Regions from separate parts of the Ruegeria sp. BG3 genome, predicted to be linked through region 3. Evidence: riboswitches for the same ligand, from Rfam matches in the RefSeq annotation. Region 3 holds a riboswitch; each other region holds the start of a gene.
The links. A riboswitch is a leader RNA that binds a small molecule or an ion and turns the genes downstream of it on or off. The one in region 3 is predicted to bind cobalamin.
Positions count from the first base shown of each region.

Region 1 (7,328 bases), on a different contig from region 3:
TGCTCGCACTTATCAACACCCCACCCAGTACTCAACCCGCTTTATCAGGGGAGATTCCGGCGGAAAAGAGACAGAATTTGAGCAAACACGTGAATGTTGCCGAATAGAATCAACTATCCGTGAGCAAACCTGTGCTACCCAAACTTCCCGAAGCGCGTATAGGGGCGATAAGTATCTGAGATCAATAATAATATTTTAAAATCTGGAACCGCAGGCGGCCGTAGCTGTCCTGCAGTTTCAGCCTGAGACTTCCCGTTTACACCTCAACTTCGACCTTGCCGATCGGGTTCGAACAGCATGCCAGAATGTAGCCTGCTGCGATGTCATCCTCGGAGATACCGCCGTTGTGGACCATGTGAACCTCACCCGAGGTCTTCTTGACCTTGCAGGTGCCGCAAACGCCAAACGTACAGCCCGAGGCAATGTTCAACCCGACCGCACGTGCGGCGGCCAGAACCGTATCCGTCTCGGCAACTTTGGCGGTGACACCCGAACTCGCAAACACGATTTCGGCGGCGCTGTCATCGTCAGGAACGATATCATCCAGATCGGGCTGATCTGCTTCGGTCTTAACCGGGGCTCCAAAGCTTTCCTGATGATAGTTGTCCATATCAAAGCCAAGACCCGCCAGAGCGTCACGGACAGCCTGCATGAACGGCTCGGGACCGCAGCAATAGACCTCACGGTCCAGATAGTCTGGGGCCATGAGGCCCAGCATAAGCTGGTTGAACTGACCCTGGTAGCCGGTCCAGGGGCTGTAGCGGTCAGCTTCCTCCACAACAAACTTCAAATCCAAACCCGGCGTCCGGCTTGCCATCTGCTCCAACCGTTGGCGGAAGATGATCTCGGACGGACGTTTGGCGCAGTTGATGAACACGACATCCAAATCGCGGCCTTCGTCCCACATACAGGTCGTCATGGACATCATCGGCGTGATGCCCGAGCCCGCCGAGATGAACAGATATTTGGGGGCGGCGCTTTCCGCATTGGTGAACAGACCTGCCGGGCCAATCGCTCGCATCCGCATACCCGGCTGCAGGTTGTCCAGCATCCAACGCGTGCCGATGCTGTCGGGCTGCGCCTTGGCCGTGATTGTGATGGACCGAGGGCGCGACGGGGAGGACGAGATCGTATAGGTCCGATGCACAACGCCCCCCGGCTGCCCCGGTGCCGGAATTTCCAGCGTCAGGAATTGACCGGGATGATAGGCGAACAAGGCCCCAGAAGGGGCGCGGAACGTAAAGCTGGCGGTGTTTGGCGTCTCGGGCACGACCGAGACGCATTCCAGCGTCTCGTCATCCTGCCAGACCGAGGCAACAGCGTTCAGGTCTTTCATCTCCGTCACTCCGCCGCCATCATGTCAGGTGCCAGGTGGCGCGCCAGGGTGCTGCAATACCAATCGGTGAATTGCAGAACACCGGATTCCTGGATCCCTGAATACGGTCCCGGCACATAGGCCGGGCTGTTGATGCCCATCTGGTTGTCTTCCACCACACGGCGATCTTCGTCATTGGTGGCCATCCAGACCTCGGTCAGGCGCTTGACGTCGTAGTCGACCCCTTCGACCGCGTCCTTGTTGACCAGCCATTTCGTGGTGACTTCGGTCTCGGTCGGGCTGACCGGCGTGATCCGGAAGACAATCGAGTGATCGGCTAGGAAGTGGTTCCACGTGCTGGGATAGTGGAACTTCAACAACGTCCCCGCATCCGCAAAGGGCGAACGGCCCAAAAAGCGGCGCACCGCGGATTTGCCGTCCAGAGTATAGCTTTCCGCCCCTTCCTTCAGCGGCATGCGCGCCAGACGGTATTGCCCGTCATCATGCAGATAGAACTGAGACGGCATGCCTGCGGCCTCACACCGGTCGAAGTGAGTTTGCATGAAGGCCGGGGTTTCACCCCCTTCGATACCGGTCACCGAAGGATCATCAGGGAAGGTCCGGCACAGCGAAGGGTGGTTGCCACCGCAGTGATAGCACTCACGGTTGTTTTCCCAAACCAGCTTCCAATTGCCGTTCTCGATGATCGTGCTTTCAAAAGCGACTTTGGCGTTGCTCAGATCATGCGGTTCCAAATAGGGGCGCGCCTTGTTGGCGAAGGTGTCGAAATCAGGCGCTTCATCTGCAAGACAGATATAGACCAGCCCAGCCAATTCCCGGCAGTGAACGGTTTTCAGCCCGTGTTGTTTGGGGTCGAAATCCGGCCCCATATCACGGGCCCACAGCAATGAGCCATCAAGCTCATAGGTCCACTGGTGGTAGGGGCAGACCAGTTTGGGCGAGTTCCCCTTAGCCGCTTTGCAGATGATCGACCCGCGATGGCGGCAGGTGTTGTGGAAAGCCCGGATCTGATTGTCAGCACCGCGCACGATGATCACGCGATATGCGCCCACAGTGTAGGTCACATAGTCGCCAGTCTTAACCAGCTCACATGCCGGAATGGCAAATAGCCAATCTCGGTAGTGGATGGCCTCAAGATCGGCCTCAAAGACATCTGGATCGGTATAGAACGCCTGCTCAAGGGCATAGGCCGGGTTTCGACGCGCCAACAGGCTTTGAACGTTGCTCACTTCTGGCTCTCCTGCCGCGCCCCGCGGCTTAGCTTGGGCAGATGACACCAGAGGCCAGTCCGGAGCCGTGCGAGGATCACGTCCGAAACTTGTGCCCCCACCGCCACCCGCAGTTTGACATATATGCAAGGCTGGTTTCCGGACTTGAAAGGGGCTTGCGCCCGGTTTCGACACCTTCCCGGGATCCTCGTCCCAGTGGTCACCTGTCGAACCTGACCTTCCTTACCGTTGCGGGGGCAGCGCCGGAATTGCACCGGCTTCCCAATTCTCTGCCATCTGAGAATCAGACAGCAGCACCTCACATGCGCAACCTACTCGGAGAAGGACTCGTGGCTGAAAGCCTTGCGACATTTCCAGAAACAAAACAGACATGGTCTGCAAAAATGGAAACCTGAAACAGGGCTGCGTTTTGAGACAAGAACAAAAAAACGGAATTCACCCGTGCTGCGATGTGTCCCACAAATGCGAGTGCATAAAGGGCGCAATCGCAAGTGTCTTGCCCCCCAGCTTTTCAACATATCCTGCGGTAAGCTCTAGCGCCATCCATGCCTCGGGGATCGTCAGAAGGTCCGGATATGGCGTCTCTTTGTCGGTAGGGACAAACCCAAATCGGGGATAGAAAGTCGGAACGCCAAACACGAAGACAGCGTCTGTTCCAATGGATCTCAAGTGGTTGATGCTCGTCTCCATCATCTCTCTGCCAACACCGAGACCTTGATGCTCGGGCGAGACACCGCAGGGCGCCAGAAGACAGCATTTAACGTCCGGGTGATCCTGGAAGACAAACGGGGTGAACATGACATTGCCCGCGATCTGCCCCTCACGCCTTACGCTGATTGAAATCGTTTCCGGATACTCAAGGAGATCTTCGGCGAGTTGAGCGATTTCGTCACCTTCTGCTTCGCCAAAAGCCAGCCTATGCACATTCAAGATGGCATCGGTTTCTGAACGGTCCATGATCCATCCCTATCCTGAGCTAAACAGCCTGCGCCGCGTCATACGGCGCGAAACTACCCGACCGACGCCCCAGATGTCGCATTTGGCGAGCTTCGGCAAGACCAGCCGCTCAGGTCAATATGTTTCTTCGTACAATCGGCAGCGTGCGTCTGTGTCCAGATGTTCGGTTGTCGCGATCTCGGATTGCTTGTGCGCTTGATACACCTCAGCGAAGCCTTTGGGGAACCAACCGGTGACAACCGGGTTGGAAACGAACCGGTCTAGCGCGTCTTCCAAGGTCTGAGGCAAGCGCACCAGCCCCCTTTGGTTCAGTTCTGCGACGTCCAACAGCGAAAGATCTTCCTCGGTTGGAATGGGCGCGGGTAGCCCCTCTTCGATCCCCTGCGCCCCAGCCATGACAACCGCCGCAAGCGCCAGATGAGGCGAAGCTGCAGCATCCGCCGCACGGTATTCGATGTTGAACTGCCCCGTGATCGAGGCCGGGTCTTTTGCGGTTACCGGACAAATCCGCAAGGAAGCCTCGCGGTCGCGGAAACCCAGATTGTTGAAAGCCGCAGACCAACGATGGGGTGTCAGGCGTTCATACGAGATCACCGAAGGCGCAGTCAGGGCCAAGATCGCATCAAGATATTTCAGAACTCCGGCGGCGAAAGCGCTCGTCAGGTCCGACATGCCGCACGGCCCGTCTTCGGCGTAGGTCAGCGGCGCGCGCTGATCATCCACAAAGCTCATGTGGATATGGACCCCATTCCCAACGCTCGCGACATCGCGAATAGGGGTATAGGTGGCCCGCTCGCCATAGGCCTGCGCAGTCGCATAGGTCAGTTCGCGTACCATGATGGCCGCGTCCGCCGCGCGAACACCCAGCTCGGGGCCGATGACGACCTCATATTGGTTTGGCCCATATTCCTTCATGATCGAATCCGGCTTCAGACCGACCTGAGAAATCGCGTTGATCAAGGTCTCGCACAGATCACGCTGCAGGCCAAAGCCCCGATGGCCATAGGCTTCGTTGGCCTGACTTGGCGGATCTTTCAGCTGGAACTCATGCTCGAATGCAGCCAGCAAATTTGCTCCTGAGACCTTGTACAGCCGCTCCAGCGCCGCCCTCAACAAACTGCGCGTGCAGAAGTCCCAAGGGTCTCCGTCCAGAGTGACGATATCGCCCATAAGGAAGTGCAGGCCGGAGTCTTCGCCGAACTCGACCTTTGCCTCGGCCGTGGCGTCCGGGATCAGAAGAAGATCACCCAGCGCGCCAAACGGGCTTTCGGCAATTCCGTCAAAGCAGTTGATCTGAACATTCGTGGGTGTCCACCCGACCCCACGCTGCAACCGCTTGTTCAGTTGATCCGCCGGAAACGCCTTGCCCCGCAATTTCCCGGCAAGGTCAGAGGTGGCAACAAACATCAAGGGGATTTTGGGCATCATGGGTTTGGGTCCTGGTTGTGGGATCGCATGGCATCCCAGGCTTCGATGCGGGATTTCGTCTGGTCCCAATTGTCTTCGGCAATACGCGTCACCAGCGCCTCGGTGACGGCAAGGGCCGCTGTGTACGTATCCCAGAGCGTGCCGCTTTCGATCGGAACTGGCAAGATTTCTGCTGCGTGGCGGGATATGGGCGACAGCCATTTGTCTGTCATGAGGACAACGCGAACCCCTCGATCCTGCGCGGCAGTAGCGGCCAATCGCGCCAACGCAGGTTGGTAGCGGCGAAAATCGACCAGAAACAGGATATCCGCAGGCTTCATCCGCAGCAGGTATTCCGGCCAGACCTCATTGTTGGCCGGAAGATGATACACGCCGCTGCGGGTTTGGCGCAGATGAAAAGACAGGTGCTGTGCGATGGTATCGCTGATCCGACCGCCCAATATATAAACATCGCTCTTAGGTTGGCTCAGTACCGAGCAAATGCGCTGAAACTGCGCCTCGGTGATACCTTCTGCCGACAGCGCCATCTGGGACGAGGCACGCGCGATGAAATCGCGTAAGAACCCGCCATCGACACTGCGCCCTTCACCGTGCAGATCGGTGGGTGAACGTTGGCCTTCTTTCAACTCGGACAAGAGAGCACGTTGGAATTCCTGATAGCCCCCCAATCCGATCTTGGTAACAAAACGAGAGATCGACGGTGCCGAAACCTCGGCACGGCGAGCAAGCTCCTGAATCGTGACCAGACCCGCATAGGGGTAGTCGCTCAGCAAAGCAGCGGCCAGCTTGCGCTCGCTCGCGGTCATGTTCTCCGCCTTCGCTTCAATTCTCTGCCTAACAAGCAAGCGGCACCTCCTGATCTGAATGGATCGCATGGAATAAAAATTTCAGTCAATCTATTTTTCATTGACTCTGAAAAAACTTGTTCTCTAACTTGGGCCACATGAACACTTCAGCCGCGACCCAAGAACTGCTGGTCGCCGGGGATCCCGCCCCGGTGGAATGGGTGAACCCTGACAGTGATGCGAAGATCGCGCTGCTCTGCGAACACGCCGGGCGCGCGATCCCGCAAAAGCTCGGCGATCTTGGTGTCTCGGAAGAGGTGCAGGCCAGTCATCGCGGTTGGGACATCGGGGCCGAGGCCGTTGCCCGGCAATTGGCTGACCGGTTACGGGCTCCTTTGGTCTTGCAGCGCTATTCCCGGCTTGTGATTGATTGCAACCGTCCGATCGAGGCGCCGGATTCAATTACGCCAAACAGCTTTGGAAAGCAGATCCCAGCCAATCTGAACTTGACCTCTGCGGATCGCGCTGCGCGCCAGCGCGAGATCATGGCCCCTCTGAACGGTGCCATTGAACATATGCTGGACCGGGCACCGCGTGTACTTGCGGTGTCGATCCACTCCTTCGCCGCACAGGTCGATGGTGAGGCGCGACCCTGGCACGCTGGATTTCTGACGCGCGTTGACCCGACCACGGGACAGGCCGCGATCGACCATATCTCATCCCTACGTCCCGATCTGCACATGGCGTTGAACCAGCCCTATCAGATCGACAGTGAAAGCGACTGGTTCATACCGCATTTCGCCGAACCGCGCGGACTGGCACATTCGCTGGTCGAGATCCGCAATGACCTGATCCGCGATATAAAAGGCGTCGAAGATTGGGCGCAGCTTCTCGCCGAAGCCTTTACCCGGATATTGGAGACCAAGACGTGACCTTGACCCGAAATGTTCCACTTATCCCATCGCAATCCGCGCTGTTGTTCATTGACGTGCAGAACTATTCGGCACACCGGGAAGGCGCCGAATTCAAAGAACTGCCTGAGGCCGAATTCAATGAGGAATACGGCTGGTTTTTCGATCAGCTGGACAACCGCGTGATCCCGAACATGCAGGCCATACAGGCCGCCTGCCGCACTGCCGGCGTCGAGGTCATGTACACCAATATCGAAAGCCTGACGCTCGACGGGCGGGACCGGTCACTGGACTACAAGATAACGGGTTTTCATGTTCCAAAGGGCAGCTGGGACGGAAAGGTCATTGATCAGATCGCGCCTCAAGGCGATGAGATCGTGCTGCCAAAGACGTCCTCTTCGGTGTTTGTGTCCACGCATGTTGACTACATCCTGCGCAACCTTGGCGTTCGTCAGGTCGTTTTGTCCGGTCTCTTGACGGATCAATGCGTCGAAAGCGCGATCCGGGACGCGTGTGATCTGGGCTACCTTGTCACTCAGGTCGAAGATGCCTGTCTGACTCATACGCAGGATCGGCACGACAATTCTCTGCGCGCGATCAAGGGTTATTGCCGACAAGTCACTACAAAAGAACTGGTCGAGGAATTGGCTGGTGCTTGATCTGAACGGCATCACCAAGACCT
Region 1 is NZ_JBQFTE010000011.1:103,021-110,348, forward strand. Features, by position in the region: gene ACR0AI_RS17620 (FAD-binding oxidoreductase) at 257-1,336, opposite strand; gene ACR0AI_RS17625 (aromatic ring-hydroxylating oxygenase subunit alpha) at 1,342-2,565, opposite strand; cobalamin riboswitch at 2,678-2,881, opposite strand; gene ACR0AI_RS17630 (GNAT family N-acetyltransferase) at 3,001-3,522, opposite strand; gene ACR0AI_RS17635 (type I glutamate--ammonia ligase) at 3,637-4,950, opposite strand; gene ACR0AI_RS17640 (MurR/RpiR family transcriptional regulator) at 4,947-5,825, opposite strand; gene ACR0AI_RS17645 (N-formylglutamate amidohydrolase) at 5,894-6,667, shown strand; gene ACR0AI_RS17650 (cysteine hydrolase family protein) at 6,664-7,305, shown strand; gene ACR0AI_RS17655 (ABC transporter ATP-binding protein) at 7,298-7,328, shown strand, end outside.
Region 1: another riboswitch for cobalamin. It lies ahead of ACR0AI_RS17625 (aromatic ring-hydroxylating oxygenase subunit alpha); the one in region 3 lies ahead of ACR0AI_RS11650 (DUF4198 domain-containing protein).

Region 2 (7,328 bases), on a different contig from region 3:
CGAGGCCAGTGCGTCGAGGCCCACCGCATGCGCCATTTGCCAGTCTTTGCCGGGATAGGTCGACAGCACCAGCGCGGGCACCTGATCCGCCTTGGGCTTGTCATGCAGGGTTAGCCAGCCGGTGACGCGGTCGATAATCGCTTCGATCCGCTCTTGCTCGGCCCGGTGGGCAAAGCGGGAATATTCCAGATGCGGATCACGCTTGCCCGGTTCCTTGAACGAGGCGATGCCCGCCGAAATGCGTCCGTCGACTTCGGGCAACACCACATGCATGGCGAGATCGGCGGGGGAAAGGCCGCGTTCCGCCTCGGCCCAAGCCTTGCGGCGGGATGTGGCGAGGGCCATCTGAAATACCGGCACGCCTGCTGCGTCGAGAGGGGACGTTCCCGATGCGCCTTTGCCCGAGAAAGAGGTGGCGTTGATGATCGCCGAAGGCTTCAAAGCGACGATGTTGTCACGCAGCCATTCAGCGGCAGCAGGTGCTTTGAGCGAGGGGGCAAAGAGGCCCACGGCCTGAAACCCGCGATCCCGCAAGCTGCGGATCACGGCGGCGACAGGGGCCGTATCCGCCGAGGTCAGATAGGCGCGATAGAAGGTGATGACGATACGTTTTGCGTCGCCCGCAAAGGCTGTATCAACTGGGATCACGCCGCGCACAGGGCACCACGCGCCGGATTCGGGCAGGGTCTTGGCCCCCATAACAGGGCCGGCGTAGAGCCCCGCCGCCAATGCCATCTGCGCCAAGGCGGCCTGTGCCGCGACTTCACCGCCGGTGTCGCAAAGATGTGCCAGACGGCGCAGGGTCGAGACGGGCAGGGTTGAATACTCATCCAGCCGCGTATCCTCACGCCCGTCGGCGGGAAGGACGGCCAACGCGATCCCCTTGGCCTGCGCCAGCGACAGAACTTGCTGCAACCCGTAGGCCCAGTAAGGCACGCCACCAATCAGGCGGATCAGAATGCCCTTGGCGCCCTCAAGCGTCTGTTCCACGTATGTGTCGACGGACAGAGGGTGTTTCAGCGCCGTCAGATTGGCCAGTCGCAGGGTCGGCATCCGCCCCTCTGGCCCGCCACCACGGTGCCAGCCTGCCGCGAAAGCGCCAAGGTCGCTGTCCGAGAAGGACAGCACCACCAAATCCGCCGGGCTCTGGCCCAGATCGGTTGGGGTTTCTGTTTCTTCTAACCCGTGGCTTTCGCGGAAGACGACGTGCATTGGTCTTACTCAGCGGCCTCGGTGACACCAGCGAGGATATCGCGGATTTCTGCTTCTCTGATGTCGTCATGTTCGGCGATCACCACCATACGCGAGCGGCGGTCTTCACCGGGCTCCCACGGACGGTCATACTGGTGACGCACACGAGCACCCACGGCCTGAACCAGCAGGCGCATAGGCTTGCCTTGAACGGCGGCATAGCCTTTTACGCGTAGGATGTTCAGTTCATTGGCCAGACGCTCGATCTTGGCGACCAGATCGGAAGGATCGGACTGTTCCGGCAGATCAACGATGATACTTTCGAAATCGTCGTGCTCGTGATCGTGGTGACCATCGTGATGCGACGGGCGAGCGTCCATGTCATCCTCGGCTGCGGCCTCAAGACCCAGAACGACGCGCACATCCACGGCGCCTTCGGCCACTTCGACAACGGGAAGCGGGCGAGGGGCCTCGGCGGCGATGATCTCTTTCGCTTTGGCCACGCCTTCGGGACCGGCCAGATCAGGCTTGGTCAGCAGGATGATGTCGGCGCAGGAAATCTGATCCTCAAACACCTCGGATAGGGGTGTTTCATGGTCGATCGAGTCGTCGGCCAGGCGCTGAGCGTCCACGGCTTCGACATTCGGAGCAAAGCGCCCATCTGCGACGGCCTCAGCATCGGCCAACGCGATGACGCCATCAACGGTGATTTTTGATCGGATATCGGGCCAGTCGAACGCCTTCAGCAGCGGCTTGGGCAGGGCGAGGCCCGAGGTTTCGATCAGGATGTGATCGGGGCGCGGCTCCAGCGCCATAAGGGCTTCGATGGTCGGGATGAAATCATCGGCCACAGTGCAGCAGATGCAGCCGTTCGCCAGTTCCATGATGTTTTCCGCCGGACAATCCGGGATCGCGCAGGATTTCAGGATATCGCCATCGACGCCGACATCGCCGAACTCATTGACCACCACGGCCAGACGCTTGCCCTGCGGGTTCTGCATCAGGTGCTTCACGAGCGTGGTTTTGCCCGAGCCCAAGAAGCCAGTGATCACGGTGACGGGGAGTTTTTCCAAGTTGCTCATTTCAGGGCTCCAATCGGGGGAATGCGGGCTGCGCAGTTTTTGCGGAAATGTTCGGGGCGTTCGCGCCATTTGACCAAGCCGTCCTCGGTCGCGAGGTACTTGGTGGCGCCGTCAACGATCACGTCGACATGGTCTGTTTCGTTCAGATGTTCATAAACGAAGGTCCAGCGATCCGGGCCGCCGCGCAGCACGATGGAGCAGCCCTCGTTGCAGTTCGACAAGCATTCCACGGCTTTAAGGGTAATCCCTTCCGGCAGGTCCGCCTGCTCAAGCGCCTTGTGCAATAGGGTGCCGGGGCGTTGCGCATCGTCTTCAACGGGCAGCCCGCGACGACAGGTGGTGCAAACCAGCAATTCGACCGGAGCGGTCTCGGTCATGTCTCTCATCCCCCCAAATCCTCATCGTGGGGGACGGGGTTTCATGCGGGTCCCTTGACCCGACACCGGAACACCCCGTCCGGTTTCATCTTCGGGCGCTGGCAGGTCTCCCGGCTTGCGGATGTCAGAGGCGTCCTCTGTCGGATGTCCCGCCTTCCCGGCTTTGCGCCAGTGGCTTGGGCACCCTCTCCGGTCACGGTCGCGGGGGCGGCTGCGTTTGGCGGAAAACCCGTTGACGCATTCCCTTTTCATCTGTTCTCACAGACACCAACACGAGGCTCATGCGGCACGCACCCGCAGCTTGTCAAGCGCGATGCAGCCCAGACCGCTGCGGCACGTTGAAAAGCGACCTGCCAGCGTCGCTAGGCGGCATGAACATGGCGCTGATGCATGGTCGCATGGCCTCAAATCGCAAACGGAGGCGAAATCCATGAAAGTAGGTTTTATCGGGCTTGGGAATGTGGGTGGCAAGCTGTCGGGGTCATTGCTGCGCAATGGAATCGATCTGACAGTTCATGACCTGAGTTCCGATCTGGTCGAGGCCTTTGTCGCGCAAGGCGCCAAAGCGGCTGAAAACCCGGCCCAGATGATGCGCGATTGCGATGCCGTGATCACCTGCCTACCGTCGCCTGCGGCCTCGGACGCGGTGATGCAAGAGATGCTGCCTGAGGTTGGCCCCGGTAAGATCTGGATGGAGATGTCCACCACCGACGAGGCTGAGGTCAAGCGGTTGGGGGCATTGGTTCTGGAGCGCGGAGGGGCCGCCGTCGATTGCCCTGTCTCGGGTGGCTGCCACCGCGCGGCGACCGGCAATATCTCGATCTTCGCTGGCTGCGATCGCGACACCTTCGAACGCATTCTGCCCTTCCTTACGACCATGGGGCGGCGCGTTCTGCACACCGGAAAGCTCGGCTCAGCCTCGGTTCTTAAGGTGCTGACCAACTATCTGGCCACAGCCAACCTGATCACTTGTGCTGAAGCGTTGGTTACCGCCAAGGCCGCCGGGATGGATTTGAACACCACCTATGAGGCCATTAAGATTTCGTCAGGAACCTCGTTCGTGCACGAAACCGAAAGCCAGGTGATCCTGAACGGCTCGCGCGATATTTCGTTTACGATGGATTTGGTGAAAAAGGATATCGGCCTGTTTCAGGACGTCGCCGACCGCGCCGGTGTTCCGCTGGAAATCAATCCGGTAATGATCAAGATTTTTGAAGACGGCATCGCCCGGTTTGGCGAGCGTGAGCTTTCGCCAAACATCATCAAACGCCTGGAAGAGGCCACGGGTTTGGACATCCGCGCACCGGGTTTTCCTACGGAAATGCAAGACGATGAGCCGGAAGAACCAGGGTACGAGGTTGTGCCTCAGGGGCGTTCCTCCTGAAAACTGATTTCCGGAGATGGTATTAAGAGGAAGGGGATGTGGAGGCGAGTACCGGAATCGAACCGGTGTACACAGATTTGCAATTTGCCGGATCTAACTGTTCACGGATCAAGGTCCGGATTTCTTCACGATAAATAGCTTCTACGTCCATAGTCTAACTCCTTATAGATAAACAACTATATCGGATTTTTCATTATTATAGTGTGAAAAGTTCTCATAACTTGTGGGTACCAAGTTAGGAGAATGAAATGGCCAGAGGATTAGATTCCACGGACCGTGTGACGGTTCCAATGAAGCCGGAAACTGAGCGTCAGATCGACACCGTTGCAAAGAGCAAGGGCGTGTCGCTGGCAACGATCAGTCGCTGGGCGATTGAGAAGTATCTCAAAGATGCGGAGAACGCCGCATGACGCCCGGTCGGATGAATTCGGATCAGCTATACCGCCCTAATGGAAGAACGCGAACTGACACTACTTGACAACGCGCTAAAGGATTGGGAACCGCAAAAATGAAAAGATGGTGGTTCGGTTCCATTTCATCATCCAGTGAAAGCACTCAGAGGAAGACTTTGTGGGGTTCTCCGGCCGTATTGGCACCATTGTTTTAAAGCCAAAGCAAAGAATACCGAGCAGAGGCCAATCTCAAGCAGTCTATGAACAGCGCGAGGGCAGTGAGTCTGGATACTAGGTAGGTATTGCCAGTACTCGCAGCGCAATGCTCCACTGACGGAAGCACTGCGCAGAGTCCGTTTTTTCAAAAACAGCTATCTGGACGTTCGTGATAGTCGGCGATGTCGCATTGCCTTACTCGACTTGATTGGGTTCAATCTCGAACTTCTAACTCCTTTATTTCTTTGCCGATCATACAACTCAGAACTTGGCGTGCGGGATCATAAATCGCGATAAGCTCTTTCTTGCTCTCTGCGAAGTCAAACCAACCTAGAGGTTGTCGGGTTTTTCCTCGGCGTTTCGAAGAATACTCTCCTAACAATACCGAACCGACGAATCGGCCGTTAATTGTAACGTCGTATGTGTCCTTTGGCTTCTCTTGAGTGTCTGTCACTGAAGCTGTAAGAGCATTCTCTGCATCCGTTTTTTCATAGCTACCAGATGCTGTGACACGATCATTTTCCTTGCTAACTGCAAGCGAGACGCCACCATCTATCCAAACGCGGCCAATTTCAGTAGGGCTGGGCTGCCAGATACAATGACCAACCGCTGAAAGAAATTGGCTTAGTTCAGGTGCCCCATCCAACTTTTTTGCTTTGTCTTCTTCTTCATCCAACGGAATCGAGTCGAGTCTCACTTGCGATTTCGCGACGTTCTTGTGAGCTTCTTGGTCATTTGCGCGTTGAAGCTCAATCTGAGCTTCCTTTAAGAAACCTGCCGACATGAGCATTTCGGCTAGATTGCTCATTGCCAACGTTTCGCCTTCGTCGGCAGCAGTTTGATAAGCAGATACCCAACGATCATAGGCCCACTCTCCGCTCAACTTACAGATGACGGTCTTGTGGTGGAGGTGATCTTCCACACGTTGCTTCGCAGCGTTTCCAGTATTTGTTCTTAGTCCCGGCCCGTCTATGCAATTCGGCCTCACTGGAACGCCTAAAAATTACGTTGGTGGCGACATCTCGAACATAGGCAATACATGCCACTGCGCGATGGTCAGGCGGGCTGTTGTCAAAGCTGGTGAACAATATCGCGGCTCTGATAAGAGTGGCCATCCTGAGTATTGCTGACCAACCCGGTGTCAGTGAAATGACCAGAATGCGTCCGATGATAGCTGCGAACATCATAGCGGGGTTCTCAAATTGGAGCAAAACGGTTTCCCAGACGCTTGTTCAGCAAACGAAATCTGATCACCATGTGAAATACATGGCGAGATTCGAATGTATTTGTTCAGCTAAGCCAAAAAACCGTTAACTCCCTACTTTTTTGGCAGAAATTCAAATGCAAGTATTTAGCATAGTTCTTATTTCCAGCTTGAAGGAAAGGAGAACTAAGCGATGAAGATCAAAAAGACAATTCCAGTATTTGCTGTGTGTGGGACTCTGCTCACAACCGCCTGCGCACAACAGCCGGGGGCAATCGCGCCTGTTTCCATGGGTGATACTTATGGCGATGTATCGTGTTCCCGCGCTGCAAATTTATACAAACAAGAAGCGGCAAAAGTTCCCACACTGGTGGCGGCGCAAAAAAACGCCGTAACTGGCGATGCTTTGGGCGTTTTTTTGATTGGCGTACCGGTCTCCAGCCTTTCAGGTGCCGATTTGGAAGGAGAGATTGCTGCGACAAAAGGTAAACTAATTGCTTTGGCAGGACGTCTAGAAGCATGTGGCACATCTCCCGCTGCCGTGGCGTGGGGTTAAGCCCCCCGTATCGCCGAAAGGCGCAAGCCGCAATATGAACCGCGCATCCCCAAGTGGTAGGTAGAAAAGGACTAAAATGTATATCTCTGAGATGCCTGAAGTTCTGCGCAGAGGACCGAGCAAAAACAAGTTCAAGAACATGTGCATGCTCAAACGCGAACGACATGATGTGTTTGGCGTAAAAGACGATTGCATGATCTGGCAGGGCTGGACCAATGAGAATGAAACCGCGCCCCGCCCGAAACTACTCTACCAAGGCCGCAAGGTTTCGGCGGTTCGTCTGGCATACAATATGTGCTGTGATCCTAATTTTCCGATTGATGGTGGGCAGGGGCATAAAAATGGGGTTGTGCGTCATCTGTGCGGAAATAGCCTTTGCATCAATCCCCATCATTTGATTGCAGGTTCTCAACGGAAAAACAAAGCTGATGATGCCCTGCTTGGTCTTTTCAAGGCTATGACGCGTGTGTTCGAAGACCTGTCTCTGTCTGAAGACTCTAAGGAAAAAGTGGGGGTACACCTTGAATCTGTCGTGGCCGAGTTGCGCAAAAAATATCGGGTTGCGTGATGGATGGCCGCAAATGCGCCAAATGTGCTGTGTCACTGGATGGCCATAACGCCCGGACCAAGTTGTGCAGCCTGAAGTGCCGAATGGCCCCACATGCGGGACCGACGACGGAAGCAAGGCCTCATAGCCGATGGCAAGTCGCGTGCGATTGGTATGGACCCAACCGAGTTTGACCGGCGCGTGATGGAAGGAGTTGAACGGCGTTTGTCTGTACTGCCGTGCGAACAGAAGCCTAGCGCGTGTCCGAAGTAGATGGACAAACTCTTGTGGGCGGCGGGGTATCTTATCGACGTCGATGATGAAACCAAATGGAACAGACTGCGCGAACCGGTAAAACTCGAAGCCGCTGAACTGCTGG
Region 2 is NZ_JBQFTE010000002.1:415,039-422,366, reverse strand. Features, by position in the region: gene cobN (cobaltochelatase subunit CobN) at 1-1,212, opposite strand, end outside; gene cobW (cobalamin biosynthesis protein CobW) at 1,218-2,273, opposite strand; gene ACR0AI_RS05720 (DUF1636 domain-containing protein) at 2,270-2,650, opposite strand; cobalamin riboswitch at 2,734-2,937, opposite strand; gene ACR0AI_RS05715 (NAD(P)-dependent oxidoreductase) at 2,964-4,034, shown strand; gene ACR0AI_RS05710 (hypothetical protein) at 4,283-4,444, shown strand; gene ACR0AI_RS05705 (hypothetical protein) at 4,857-5,564, opposite strand; gene ACR0AI_RS05700 (hypothetical protein) at 6,040-6,402, shown strand; gene ACR0AI_RS05695 (HNH endonuclease family protein) at 6,479-6,970, shown strand.
Region 2: another riboswitch for cobalamin. It lies ahead of ACR0AI_RS05720 (DUF1636 domain-containing protein); the one in region 3 lies ahead of ACR0AI_RS11650 (DUF4198 domain-containing protein).

Region 3 (7,328 bases):
ATCGACGGCCCTGACGCGGGTTGAGTCGCTTCTGGGATATCCGCTGTTCATGCGTCGACGCGGGGCGGCGATGACCACAACCCCTCAGGGGCGCCTTTTCATCGAACAGGCGGAAAAGCTGTTGCACTCTGCCGCGCAGATCGAAAATCCGACAGATGCGCCGCACGGGTCTTCACACCTGCGGTTGGGCTGTTTCATTGATCTGGCGCCGTTTCATCTGGCCTCGGCCTTGCGCAGTCTGCAAACTGCCCTGCCCGATGTGACCATCACCTATCACGTGGACAGTTTCGAGGGGTTGCTGGACGGTCTGATCAACGGTCAGACGGATATCGCGATCACATATGACCTTGGCATGGATGCAGGGTATACCCGGCAAGCGCTGTTCGACAGTGTCCCGCACGCTTTGGTCCCACCTGATCACCCGCTTGCAACAGCCCACAGTGTGACTTTGACCGATCTGGAACAGGAACCCCTGATCCTGTCAAAAGAGGGGCTGTCGGCGCAGCACGTCTTGAACCTGTTTCGGCGCAAGGGCCTTAACCCAACGGTCGCCCACAGGGCCGCTACGCTTGAGATTCAGCGCAGCCTCGCAGCCCATGGCGAGGGAATCGCGATCAGCTATGCCAGCCCAAACAATTCGATGAGTTACGACAATCGTATGCTGACCCGCCTGCCGATCCTAGACAAGGACGCTACTGAGCCTGTCGTCTTGGCGCGCCACGGAACCGGCCCCGTCGAAGCCACATTGACCTCAGCGGAGCGTATCCTCTTTGATGCGTTGTCCGAGGATAGAACTAAGGTTTCTTGCGAAGACGGATAACCACGTCGACCGAGGCGATCTCGACCCCTTCCGGTGCCTGCGGGAGGCGCTGGATCACCAACTCTTCGGACGGAGCGTCGCTCAGCCGGCTTTCGTCTTCCCAGTAGAAATGTGGGTGATCATGGGTGTTGGTGTCAAAATAGCTTTTCGACCCATCCACCGTGATCTCTTGCAGGACGCCCGCATCGCAGAACGCGCGCAGCGTATTGTAGACGGTCGCAAGCGAAACAGCATCACCCTTGGTCTTGGCCGAGTCAAACAGGCTTTCCGCTGTGACATGCCGGTGACGACCATCGCCCACAAGCAACTCGGCCAGCGCAACACGCTGTCGCGTCGGGCGCAATCCGGCGCTCTCCAACCAGTCTGTAGCTATCTTACGGCTCTGAGGTGTCATGAATCCGATACCCATTTTTGCTGCTTTTATATATAGGGGCGCAGGGATACCAATTTCAAATGAAATTCATTCGCAAAGACCGTCGGGACGCAACATCATCTGACCGCCGCTCTTGCAGGACCTTGCATACGGGTGCTAGGTGAGGCCAAATGTAATGAACGGACCCAAGGCAGAAGAGGCGGCAAGAATGGCCCAATTCCCAAGCAGTTTTGACAAAGAGGATCTGCTGAAATGCGCGCGAGGCGAACTTTTTGGCCCCGGCAATGCGCAATTGCCTGCCCCTCCGATGCTGATGATGGACCGGATCACCGACGTTTCGGGTGACGGAGGCGCCCATGGCAAAGGCCATGTTGTCGCAGAATTCGACATCACGCCTGATCTTTGGTTCTTTGACTGCCATTTCCCCGGCAACCCGATCATGCCGGGCTGCTTGGGTCTGGATGGTCTGTGGCAGCTGACGGGCTTCAACCTGGGCTGGCGCGGCTGGCAGGGGCGCGGCTATGCGTTGGGCGTGGGCGAAGTCAAGCTAACCGGCATGGTGCGTCCGGACCGTAAGATGCTGACCTATTATGTTGATTTTACCAAAGCCGTACAGACACGCCGTCTGACCATGGGGGTCGCGGATGGCCGTGTCGAAGCGGATGGTGAAGTGATTTACCAAGTCAAAGATATGAAGGTTGCACTGTCCGAAAGCTGACGCCAGCGGACATTACGCCAACAGGAACGGAACACAGGAGAACGCATATGCGTCGCGTCGTCGTCACCGGTTTGGGGATCGTCTCCTCGATCGGGAACAATGCCGAAGAGGTTCTCGCCTCGCTCAAAGCAGGTAAATCCGGCATCGAGGCCAATGAGCAGATGGTCGAACATGGCTTTCGCAGCCAGATCGCCGGGTCGCTCAAGATTGACGTGTCCGAACACGTTGACAAACGTACCCTGCGTTTCATGGGACCGGGTGCGGCCTACGCGCATATCGCGATGGGACAGGCTATTGCAGATTCGGGGCTGACCGAGGATCAGGTCGTCAATCCGCGCACCGGACTAGTCGCTGGTTCTGGCGGACCGTCCACCAGCGCGATGCTGACCGCGCACCAGACGGTGCTGAAGAACGGCGCCACCAAGCGGATCGGGCCTTTTGCCGTGCCGAAATGCATGTGCTCCACGATTTCCGCGAACCTTGCCACCGCCTATAAGATCAAGGGTATCAATTACTCGATCACCTCGGCCTGCTCGACCTCTCTGCATTGCATCGGCAACGCGGCGGAACAGATCATGCTGGGCAAACAGAACGTGATGTTCGCAGGTGGCGGCGAGGAGCTGGACTGGACCCTGTCCTGCCTGTTCGACGCGATGGGCGCGATGTCGTCCAAGTATAACGACACTCCGCAGAAAGCATCGCGCGCGTTCGATCAGGACCGCGACGGCTTCGTGATTTCGGGTGGCGGCGGCATTGTCGTGCTTGAGGATCTGGACCATGCGCTGGCGCGCGGTGCCAAGATCTACGCCGAGGTGACCGGCTATGCTGCGACCTCGGACGGTCATGACATGGTGGCGCCGTCCGGCGAAGGCGGTGAGCGCGCGATGCGTCTGGCTCTGTCGACCCTGCCAGAAGGCCGCAAGGTTGGTTACATCAACGCGCACGGCACCTCGACCCCGGTCGGAGATGTGGGCGAAGTTGAAGCCGTGCGTCGCATCTTCGGCGAAGGTCAGGTGCCCCCGATCTCATCCACCAAGTCGATGACCGGGCACGCACAGGGCGCGGCTGGCGCGCTCGAGGCGATCTTCTGCCTGCTCATGCTGGACAATGATTTCATAACACCGTCGATCAATGTCGACACACTAGCCGAAGGCATCCAGCCCGGTGAAATTGCAACTCAAGTGGTTGAAAATGCAGGTTTGGATTCGGTCATGACCAACAGCTTCGGCTTTGGTGGCACGAACGGATCCATGATCCTGTCAAAGTATAACGGGTGAACGAGATGTCGGAAGTTCTAAAAGGGAAACGCGGCCTGATCATGGGTGTCGCCAATGACCGGTCGATTGCCTGGGGTATCTCGAAAGCGATGCACGAAGCAGGGGCTGAGCTGGCTTTCACCTATCAGGGCGATGCGTTCGGGAAACGTCTGCAGCCGTTGGCGGAAAGCCTCGGCAGCGACTTCATGGTGGATGCGGATGTCACCGATGACGCCTCGCTGGACCGCGCCTTTGGCGAGTTGGGTGAACGCTGGCCAACCATCGACTTTGTTGTCCATGCAATCGCCTATTCGGACAAGAACGAGCTGACGGGTCGGTTCCTGAACACCACACGAGCCAATTTCAAGCACTCGATGGATGTGTCGGCCTACTCGTTCATCGAGGTCGCCCGCCGTGCCTATCCGCTGATGAAGGACAATGGTGGCTCGCTGCTGACGCTGACCTACCAAGGCTCGAATCGTGTAGTTCCGAATTACAACGTTATGGGCGTTGCCAAAGCCGCTCTGGAATCGGCGACACGCTATCTGGCCAACGACCTCGGCCCCGAAGGCATCCGTGTGAACGCAATCTCGCCCGGTCCGATGAAGACCCTGGCCGGGGCTGCAATCGGCGGTGCGCGCAAGACCTACAAGTTCTGCGACCAGAATGCGCCGATGCGCTCGAACGCTACGCTTGAGGCCGTTGGCGGCACAGCGGTTTACCTGACCTCGGACGCCGGGGCATGCACCTCGGGCGAGATCATCCGCGTGGATGGCGGTTTCCACGTGCTTGGAATGCCACAGCCGGATTTCATGTGACCATATCTTTCCCTGACGCCGCCAAGATTTGACCATCTTTCGGCGTCAGGGATATGGGCATGAGCAAAACTGACCAGATCCTTGCCAGCAATACGCGCGGCACCCAGACCAAACGGAAAACGGGATTTCTAAGCCCCCGCGCCCGTGTTCTGCTTTTGACGCTCACCACATTGCTGGTGTTGTTCGTGTTCTTCACGCAACCGCAGGTCCGTGCAGCGCTTGACGGGCTTTGGGGCTAAAACCCCAAGCCTTCAGTTCACCGAGACAACCTCAATATCGAAAATCAGGTCCTGACCAGCCAGCGGGTGATTGGCGTCTAGCGTCACCGTGGCCTCGTTCGCCTCGACAACCGTTACCGGCAGCGCCTGACCGTCCGGGGTCTGCATCTGCAACTGGGTTCCCGGCTCTAGTGGGATGTCATCCGGAATACCCTCACGCGGGATGTCCTGCCGCATCGCCGGGTTGATCGGACCATAGGCGTCGACACAGGCAATCTCGACCCGCTTCTTGTCGCCAACCGCCAATCCTGGCATCGCGCTGTCCAGGCCGGGTATGATCTGGCCCGAACCGACAACAAACTCTAACGGATCGCGCCCGTCTGAGCTGTCAAAGACGGTCTCGTCCAACAGCGTGCCGGTATAGTGGATGCGAACTGTGTCGCCTTGTTTGATCTCAGACATTGGGCCTCCGGGGCTTGTGGGAAATTAGGCGCCGAACACAAGCGCGCCACGCCGGAGTCTGACGCAGTGCAGGATGCATGCATCTGATTCTGATGTCCAGATTACGGTGCAGGCGTGCGCGTCCTCTGGTCGTCGCTTACACGCGCGCCTTCAATACCGAGCGGGCAGAACAGGAACATCCGATCCTATCGACAAGATGTTATCGCTACAGTCTTAAATAGAGATTGACCGGTGATGGGAATCTCTGCCATCAGCGTCTTCATGTCCGGTTCCGGGTTCGCCCGGAGAAAAGGGAATGCGGTGCGGGGAATTCTGATCCACCCAATGCCGCAACTGCCCCCGCAACTGTAGGCGGTGAGCAGGGCTGACACGCCACTGGGTTCCACCCGGGAAGGCCAGCCCGATGCTTTGACCCGCAAGTCAGGAGACCTGCCGGATATGCACCCTCGGAAGGGGTGTGTCACCGATGCCGGGGTGTGCATTGGGCCGATGCCCTTATTTCGGGTACATGGTCTCGTTCGCCCCGATATCAAGCAAGAAACGTGCCGGGGTTGGCACGAAGGACTAAGGAAAGACCTTGTGAAGAAACTATTTTGCACGGCTGCGGCTGCGCTGGCGATTCCAGCGATGGCGCACGCACATTTTCTGCTGGAATACACCACCGACACACTGATCGAGGCGCCGGGCGACGTGCCGGTCAAGCTGATCTTCTGGCACCCGTTTGAAAACGGCCATGTCATGGATCTGGAAAAGCCGCAGGAATTCTACGTGATCCACAATGGCGAAAAGACCGACCTGCTGGACACGCTGGAGCCCATCCGGTTTTCGAGCCCCGAAAACGAAGGCGCGGCCTTTCAGGGATCTGTTCCGGTCAAGCGTTCGGGCGACTACGTGATGGTCACGGTGCCTCAGCCCTATTACGAAGAGGCCGAGGATATCTATATCCAACAGATCACGAAGGCGTTCCTGAACCGCAACGAACTGCCGACCGACTGGATGAACCCCGCGGGTCTGGCGACCGAGATCGTGCCTCTGCACAAGCCCTACAACATCATCGCTGGCTCGACCTTCACCGGTCAGGTTCTGGCAAATGGCGAACCGGTTGCCGGCGCTGAGATCGAGATCGAATACATGGCCGCCAAGCCCAGTTTTGACAACCAAGCCTCGTCCGAGCCTACCGTTTCGCCGATGCCGGGTGGTGCTGTTGTCGCAATTTCTGACGCCAATGGCTATTTTTCCTTCGGTGTGCCGAAAGCTGGTTACTGGGGCTTTGCCGCCCTCGGTGCTGGTCCTGAAACCGAACATGAAGGCAAAGAGCTGAGCCAGGACGCGGTGATTTGGATCCGCGCCTGGGACATGGAGTAACCCCCGATGCACATCGTCGACGGAGCCCTGTCCAACCCGGTCGTCATCGGCGGAGCCGTTGCCGCCGCTGGTGGGGTCGCAATGGGCCTCAGGTCGCTGGATCTGGACCGCATCCCCACAGCAGGGGTGCTGGCGGCCAGTTTCTTCGTGGCCTCGCTGATCCATGTTCCGATCGGGCCGTCGTCGGTGCATCTGATCCTCAACGGTCTGGCCGGGCTGCTGCTCGGCTGGGCCGCCTTCCCGGCCCTGTTTGTGGGCCTGCTCCTGCAAGCCGTTTTCTTCGGCTTCGGCGGGCTGACGGTACTGGGGATCAACACGCTCAACATCGCCTTTCCGGCCGTACTGGCGGGGCTGCTGTTCCGACCCCTGATCGGTCGCGGCTCACCTGTTCATGGCGCGATCTGGGGCGGCATAGGCGGCGCCTTTGCCATTGCGGCCACGACCGTCATGGTGGGCATCTCACTGGCCCTGTCAGGGGACGAATTCCTCCCCGCTGCCAAGCTGGTCTTCTTTGCGCATATCCCCGTGATGATCATCGAGGCCGTTCTGACCGGATTTGCCGTTCTACTGGCACGAAAAGTCAAACCTGAACTGTTCCTGACAAGGCCCGCCACATGAGAAAGATTGCCCTCATCCTGGCCCTATGCGCGGCCCCTCTGCCCGCGTTGGCCCACAAGGTGATTGCCGGTGTTTTTGCATCCAGCGATGCGATCGAAGGGGAAATCGGCTTCTCCAACGGCACCATGGCGACCGATACCGAGGTTGTCGTGACCGATCCAAACGGGGTCGAGCTGGGCCGGGCCACGACCAACGCAGACGGGTTCTTCATCTACACGCCCACCACAGCCGTCGCCCATACCTTCTTTGCCGACCTCGGCGCCGGTCACGTGGCCGAGGTCACCATGCCCGCCGATGACGTTGCCAAGATCATGGGCGTCGCCATCAAGAACAAGCCTGCAGCGTCACCCACGCCTACGCCCTCCTCGGAGGGCGTCACAGTGGCCTCTCTCAGTGATAAGGAGCGTCAAGCTATCGCAGCAGCCGTTCGTGACGAAATACGCCCCCTGCGCCGGGAAATCGCCGCCTATCGCGAACATAACGACCTCCAGACCATTCTGGGCGGCATCGGATACATCTTTGGCCTCTTCGGGCTGGGCTTCTACCTCGCGGCGCGGAGGAAACTCGCAGGCTGATGGCACACGTACTGGAACCACAGGAACGGACGCTGGCCGAGGCTGGCACGATCGGTCAACAAGGGTTGATTACCTCGCTTGATCCGCGCGTGCGCATCGTCATGT
Region 3 is NZ_JBQFTE010000006.1:246,719-254,046, forward strand. Features, by position in the region: gene ACR0AI_RS11615 (LysR family transcriptional regulator) at 1-820, shown strand, start outside; gene irrA (iron response transcriptional regulator IrrA) at 795-1,214, opposite strand; gene fabA (bifunctional 3-hydroxydecanoyl-ACP dehydratase/trans-2-decenoyl-ACP isomerase) at 1,402-1,911, shown strand; gene fabB (beta-ketoacyl-ACP synthase I) at 1,959-3,188, shown strand; gene ACR0AI_RS11635 (enoyl-ACP reductase FabI) at 3,194-3,985, shown strand; gene ACR0AI_RS11640 (hypothetical protein) at 4,045-4,224, shown strand; gene ACR0AI_RS11645 (FKBP-type peptidyl-prolyl cis-trans isomerase) at 4,237-4,665, opposite strand; cobalamin riboswitch at 4,915-5,116, shown strand; gene ACR0AI_RS11650 (DUF4198 domain-containing protein) at 5,245-6,030, shown strand; gene cbiM (cobalt transporter CbiM) at 6,037-6,648, shown strand; gene ACR0AI_RS11660 (cobalt ABC transporter permease) at 6,645-7,223, shown strand; gene cbiQ (cobalt ECF transporter T component CbiQ) at 7,223-7,328, shown strand, end outside.

Region 4 (7,328 bases), on a different contig from region 3:
TTGCCGGTCCCGGTGTCAGCTCTTCGTAGCGCAGGCCGATCCAGCGCTCGTTCTTGACCGCATCGGTCTGCGACATCACCGGATGTTCCTGAAGGAACTTGAACGTATCCGCCGCGCCGTTGCCGGTTTGATAGTCCAGCAGGACAAGGAATTCGGGGTTCGAGGCGGCGACAGCCTCCCACGAGGTGCGGCCCCAGCTAGTGTCCATGTCATGGGTAACGTTGACGCCGCCAGCCGCTGCGATCATCGCGTCGGGAATGGCATATTTGCCTGCGGTAAAGGGCGCATCAGCCGGGCCGTCCAGCAGGAAGACCCGGGGTTTTTCCAGATCGGTGGTTTTGGCCTCGATCGCGGCCAGTTGGTCTTTCCAGCCCGAGACCAGCGCGGTCGCTTTGTCCTCGACCTGCATGACATTGCCCAGACGCAGAACGTCGTCAAACAGCAGATCCATGCTGGCTTCGGGACGGTCTTTGTTAAGGTGGATGCAGCTTTCGGTCAGCACCATGGTCTTGATGCCAAAGGGCTCCAGCGTGTTGGGGGTAACGTCACCGCCGGGCTTCATACCGTAGTACCACCCGGCGAAGAACATGTCGGGTTCGACTGCGACGAGGTTCTCGACCGTCGGGTATTTCGGGGCGAGCTCGGGAATGTCACCGCGCTGCGCGTCGAAATCGGGGCTAGTTTTGTACCAGCCGGTGATGCCGGTCAGACCAACGATGCTGTCCTGAAGACCCAACGCAAAGGCCATGTCGGTCATGTTCATGTCATGAACCACGATCCGCTCGGGCTTGCTGTCGAACACCAGAGGTTCACCGCAATTGTCGACGGTGATCTCTTGCGCGGCAGCGCCGCTTGCCAGTGCGCTTAGAACCGCAGCGGACAAGAGTTTCTGTTTCATCAATCTCTCCTGTTAAGATGAAAGCTTTCGTTTTCGGATGTCTAGCGCGGGGATCACGCGTCCTTCGTGCTGGAAACACAGATAGTCAACACCAAAAGTCTCGCGCACGCGGTCTGGCGTCAGAACTTCGGAGACCGGGCCAAAGGCCGTCAGTTGCGCGTTCTTCATCAGGGCCACGTGGCTGGCGAATTCGGGGATCATGACCAGATCGTGGACGATCATCACAACCGTCACGCCCAACTCGGCGACCAGAGACAGCATGTGCCCTTTGGCATCAGGGTCGAGATGATTGGTGGGTTCGTCCAAAAACAGCAGCGAGGGGTTCTGCGCCAAAGCCCGTGCGATATGAGCACGCTGGCGCTCTCCGCCGGACAGTTTTGCCATCTGTTTGCCGGCCAGATGGGACAGTTCGGTGGTGTCCAATACGCGCTGCAGGTCCGTCTTAAGAGCTTCGGCGGATTTGTCGGCCTTGATCGGGATTTGCCCAAGGGCCACATAATCGCGCAGTTGCAGCCGCCCGTCGGGCATTTCTTGCTGACCGACAACGGCAATCCGTCTGGCCCGCTCCAGCGACGACAGTTTCCGCAGGCTTTGCCCCTGAATGCGCACATCCCCCAGTGCCAGCTTTTCGACGCCGCACAAGAGGTTGAGCAGCGTCGTCTTGCCAGCTCCGTTCGGGCCAGCGACGGCCAATATCGCGCCTTCCTCAAGCGTGAACGAGGTGTCGCGCAGCAGAACATCGCCGTTCAGGGCATAGTATTCCAGGTTTTCAGCGACCAGAAAGCTCATGCCGTGTTCTCCGGTGGCAGGCAGGGCATGCGCGACAGGGTTTTGGTATAGAGCGCCAAGGGACGGGTCGAGGCGCTGGTCCAGCCATCCTCGCTGTCGCGGAATTGATGGGCGAACTCAGCCAAAGCGCTCAGATCGGCGGGGGATTGAATGTCGCCAAACAGATATTGCGCCTTTCCCTTGGCCTGCAGCCCAACCGTCATAGGTCGGTCGCACCCGGCCATACAGTCGATCAGGTGTGTCGAGAACCCCTCGGGCAGCTGGCTATCCAGCGTTTCCTTCGCCTTATGTGCGGGGATCGGCCCAGTGCAGGTGCCGCATATCAGGACAAAATGATCAGCCATGGCACGGGTAGCCAACTTGAATAAAAGCCAAGTGAAGGCAAAAGCCATGAATTGCATCAGCACGCAGATGTGCCATCGAGCCTCCTTCCGGGACACCCCGCCCCGGGTTGGTTAAACTGTGATGGCAGGTCTCCTGACTTGCGGGTCATTGCTCGGCCAACCTTCCCGACCTTAGGGGCCAGTGGTTTTGTGGCGTCGCTCTCCACTTACAGTTGCGGGGGCAGTCACGGCATTGGCACTTGGGCCGCACCGTATTCCCATTTTCATCCCTAAGGCACAGGCCGTCGGGAACCATCCAGAGCAGCTAGTCTGCTCACGCTCCTGTTGTCAAGCGCCGGAATCGCGCTATCGGACCACGCGCAGGGTTGGCCTGCGCGCGCTTTGGCCCGGTCCGACGCCATTTGTCGGGAACTGGCTGGCCAGGGTCAAACCGGCCTGTATCAGATGGGCGTCCGGGTAGTCTCCGGTCAAATCATTCAAGGCATCGCGCGCTGCCGGAGTTTCGTCGCGGCGCATGTGATGCAGCATCCGGAGCAGGGCGTGCTCGTCACATGTCAGTTCTTGCCGTGTTTCAACACAAAGCGGGTCTTTGAAGGCCAGACCCAGAGGGCGGGTGTGTAGCGTGGCCTTGATAATCTTGAAGACCAGATGCGCCAGAACAAGCCCCTGATCGCGCCCCCAACGCTCGGTCGCTACCGAAAAGGCATGTTGCCAAGCCTGCGTTTCCGGCTCTGTGAAGCTGAGGATGAAGTGCCGCATGACAGGCAGCAAACCGCGTTCGAAACCGTCAAATTCGACGCGGGGCAGTGTGTGGTTGAATGCCGAGTGTTTCATGCGCGTTACCTTTTGGGGTCGAGGGCTTTCGCGGCCAATAGGTGGACGTTTTGCGGAAGCGTATTGGGATCAACTGGCGTTTCAAGACGCGGTGATGCAGCGCGGACGGAAAAGCTGAGATCAGCCTCAATCGCCTGCCTCAGTTTTGGTTTCAATGCGCAGCCATGGCGACTGGCAACAGCGTCCATGGCCAACAGGTCGGCGTGGGATTTTCGCATGTCAGGTTATCTTTCGGTCGCAAAAATGGGACCGGGCGATGATTCCAACTGAATCTGACTGGGTCAGCCGTTAACTGACTAAATTAGTCAGAAAATGCAAGCGCGAAATTCTTAATGAAGTCAGTAGTCGGCAACCAACAGGAAATCCGGTGATGCATCTTCTTCGATTGTTGCAAAGCGGGGGATCGGGTCTTCAAATACGTTGTCCGTCCGGTCGTCATTCACGGTTGAGACTTCGCCAATCAAGCAATCCCCACCTTCCGCCCAGAAGGCATGCCAGATGCCGGGCATCAAGGTCACGCTCTGACCTGGCTTCAGGCGCAGATGCTCTCCGGGCCGTATGGTGACAGGGCAGGCATCGCTGGGAACAGTGACTGGGGTATTGCGGTCGATACCGCCATCGGGGTCCGAGGCATAGATTTCCATAACCAGATCGCCGCCGCCTCGGTTGATGATGTCCTCGGCTTTGACGATATGGCGGTGCATCGGCGACAGCTGTTTGTCGCGAGAGATCAGCAGCTTTTCAGCATAGAGCATACCGCGCCCTCGACTCAGATCGCTCACGTTGCCGTTGCGTAGGGTGAACAGGAACAACCCAAGCTCATCGAACTTGCCCTGACCGTAGTCGGTGATATCCCATCCTAACCCATGGGCGCGGATGCTGTCGGCATCGGCGCTGCGCATTTGCTCAGGTGTCCAATCTGCGAAAGGCGGCAGAACGGCACCAAATGAACTGATGAATGCCTGGGCTTCGGTCTTGATACGGTTGATTTCGGATCGTTTCATCTCGGACTCTTCGTAGGGCTATAATTCGTGCGACCAGGGCGGGTTGGCTCCGGCGCGCGAGACGGTCACAGCGGCCACCTCTGCACCCAAGGTCAAAGCGTCGCGTAGTGCATCCGGGGACAGTGTTTTCAAGCCCGGCTTTGTCAGCTGGCCAGCCTGTTCCAGCGAGGCCAGAACCCCTGCATTGAACGTGTCCCCCGCGCCAACCGTATCCACAACTTGCACCGGTTTGACAGGGACTGAGACAAACGTGCCGTTGGCCAGATAACCCGAGGCGCCCTCGCTCCCGCGTGTGACGATGACGGCAGAGGGGCCTGCTTGAAGCAGCAGGGGAACTTTCTGATCGTGGCTTTCCGGGCCGGGGATGATCCAGTCCAGATCCTCATCCGAGACTTTGACGATATCGGTCTGTTCGATCATCTGGTTCAACCGCGTGCGGTAGCGGGTCTGATCCTGTATAAAACCGGGTCGGATATTGGGGTCCAACATCACAGCACAGTTCGCGCCATGTTGCGCCACCAACGCGGCATAGGCATCCGCGCAAGGCTCACAGGCAAGGCTGATGCCACCAAAGTACAGCGCTGAAACCGCGGGGAGTTGGCGCGGCATATCCTCGGCCCGTAACATCCGACCCGCAGTGTTTTCGTCGACAAACGTGTATGTGGCGTGGCCGTCCTTCAGTTGAACAAACGCCAGCGTGGTTGGTCTGTCCGAGGCAATCACATGTGTCGTGTCCACGTGGCTGGCCCTCAGGTCATCGGCCAATTGCTGCCCGAACATATCCGAGGACAGGCCGGTCAGCAGTCCAACGGGCGCGCCCAACCGGCCCAAAGCGATAGAGGTATTGAATATGGCGCCACCGGAATGTGGAACAAAACCGTCCCGCCCGGACAGGGTCGGTTCGGCAATCATGTCGATCAGGGCTTCTCCGCAACACAGGATCATCCCACATCCTCTTCCAAAATACGCTCAGTTATCGCTGAAGCGCATTTTTACAGAAGTTGTTAGCGCCAACAATGCCAAATTCGGCCTGTTCCGATATATAAAGGTTCATCGACTGCCGCAACTCGCTGAAACGCCCACCTGCATTGAACGCGTTGCGGAAGGTTTCGCCAAACATCCAGCGGTTTTTCTCGGCTACGCCACCAACAAGGAAGACGCCACCGGCAGGCATCACTGTGACGGCCATGTCACCCATCAACGCACCCAGATGGCTGATGAACAAATCTGCGGTGCGAACGGCGATCGGGTCACTACCGTTTTGCGCGTCCTGCAAAATATCTCGGGCGGTACGAACGGGAGGCTTGGCCTGCCCAGCCGCCATGCCAGCGGCCTGATAGAGGATCGGCAAGCCGGTTCCGCTGAGGAACATTTCGGCCTCAAGTACGAGGCTGTTGTCGAAAGAGCATTCGGGCGCCAGATGGCGGGCGGCGTCGAAGATATCGACCTCATCCCGCGTGCGCGGAGACAGGCCAACATGGCCGCCTTCGCCTGAGACGGTGTGGAAATGCCCCTCCGAATAGAGCAGCGCGCCGACACCCAAACCGGTTCCAGGCCCCACGACCAATCGCGTACCCATCGGCGGAGTGGCAGAACCTTGCAGGACGGATACGTCAGCCTCTGTCACTTCGGCCACGGACCACGCTGCTGCCGTAAAGTCATTGATCACGTAGGTGTTGGTGGCCCCCGTCGCCTTGGCCAGAGCGTCCTCGGACAGGTCCAAATTCGCGTTGGTCAGTTGGATGCGCCCGTCGCGCACCGGTCCGGCCCCAGCCGCTACAACGGCTTGTGGCGCGGTGCCAATTTCATCGCGTATACGATGCAACGCGTCCAGCAGATCGGGCAGGGTGCCCGTCGGGTGTTTGTGCAATGCGGTCAGCTTACCATCAGAGACAATGCCCAGACGCGTATTCGTACCGCCTATATCGGCCACCAATGTCCAATGTGGTCGCAAAGAGCCAGACGGCTGGCGATAGGCCTGTCGTTCGGTAGAGCCCTTGGAAAGTGCGGCCTTTACAGCCGCGAAGGAGGCTTTGGGCCTACGGTTCAGCGTCTCAAAATCCACGTCTACCAATCCAAACCGTTTTTCATAGCCATAGGCCCATTCGTAGTTGTCCAGCAAAGACCAGATGAAATACCCCTTTACGGGCACATCCGCAGCCAAAGCCTGTTGCACCGCCGTCAAGTGATCGTCCAGATAGGCGATGCGCTCATCGTCTTGCTGGCGCTCGGCGCTCGCCATGCCGTTTTCTGTAACATAGATCGGAAGATCACCGGTATAGTCTTCTGCGGTTCTTTTCAGAAAACGGGTCAGGGCGTCGGGGTCGATCTCCCAACCCATCTGAGTTTTGGGCAGAGGGCCGGGCACTTCGGTCAGGCTTGGCCATGCACTGTCTGCCGAGGTGATCAGCTTGCGGGTGTAGTAGTTCAAGCCGCACCAATCGACCGGTGCCCCGATTGTGTCGAAATCATCTTGCCAACCCTCGGGCAAATGAGGCTCCAATCCCTGCAGCACGTTGTCGGGATAGGCTTTTTTAAACACTCCGCCCAAAAAGAACCTGTTGTAGATCCCGTCATAGAGTGCTGCCGCGCGTTGAGCAGCAGCACTATCATCAGTGGGCTCCGCCCATTCGAGGTTGAAGACAGCACCCAGATTGGACATGCCCAAACTACGCATTGTTTGAATTGCGCTGCCATGGGCCAGAAGAACATGATGCATCGCACGTGCGGCCGCGCGAATATCACGCAAACCCGGCGCATGGTGGCCTTCGAAATGGCTGAGCCAGCTGACGCACCAAGGCTCATTGATCGGCGCGACCGAATACATGCGGTCTCCGATCCGGCCCATGATCACTTGGGTGAAATCGGCGAACCACCCGGCGATATCCCGATTGCGCCAGCCTCCCAGATCTGCAAGTGCCGAAGGCAACTCCCAGTGGTAGAGCGTCGCACAGGGGCGGATGCCACGTTCAAGCAGCGCGTCCGCCAGGCGGTCGTAATAGTCCAGCCCGGCTTGATTTACATGTCCGCGACCTTCGGGCAACACACGCGCCCAACTGGTCGAAAAGCGATAGCAGTCAAAGCCTGCATCCTGAACCAGATCAAAGTCTTGTTCGAACCGATTTAGGTGATCGCAGGCGAGTGCGCCATTTTCCGCGCCGACGACATTGCCGGGGGTGGCCGCGAAACTGTCCCAATGCGTCCGGCCCGCACCGCCTTGAGCGTGGCCTTCGATCTGGTAGGCGGATGTTGCGACGCCGAACAGAAAGTCGCCGGGGAAGTCGTTGCGTGTGTATTTCATCATCGAACCCCAGTAGGCGCAGGCCCGGTTGACCGCCCGACGACCAACTCGGCCTCAAGCAACCTCGTATGTACCGGTGAAGACGGAGACTTGATCCGCTGGATCAGCATCTCGGCCGCCATTTCGCCAGCGTCCCGAACCGAGGACCGCGTTGCAGT
Region 4 is NZ_JBQFTE010000005.1:38,839-46,166, reverse strand. Features, by position in the region: gene ACR0AI_RS09295 (ABC transporter substrate-binding protein) at 1-898, opposite strand, end outside; gene ACR0AI_RS09290 (ABC transporter ATP-binding protein) at 911-1,687, opposite strand; gene ACR0AI_RS09285 (DUF1636 family protein) at 1,684-2,031, opposite strand; cobalamin riboswitch at 2,138-2,342, opposite strand; gene ACR0AI_RS09280 (hypothetical protein) at 2,377-2,865, opposite strand; gene ACR0AI_RS09275 (hypothetical protein) at 2,871-3,083, opposite strand; gene ACR0AI_RS09270 (D-lyxose/D-mannose family sugar isomerase) at 3,204-3,869, opposite strand; gene ACR0AI_RS09265 (carbohydrate kinase family protein) at 3,888-4,814, opposite strand; gene ACR0AI_RS09260 (glucokinase) at 4,843-5,802, opposite strand; partial or broken gene ACR0AI_RS09255 (GH1 family beta-glucosidase) at 5,869-7,170, opposite strand; gene ACR0AI_RS09250 (LacI family DNA-binding transcriptional regulator) at 7,170-7,328, opposite strand, start outside.
Region 4: another riboswitch for cobalamin. It lies ahead of ACR0AI_RS09285 (DUF1636 family protein); the one in region 3 lies ahead of ACR0AI_RS11650 (DUF4198 domain-containing protein).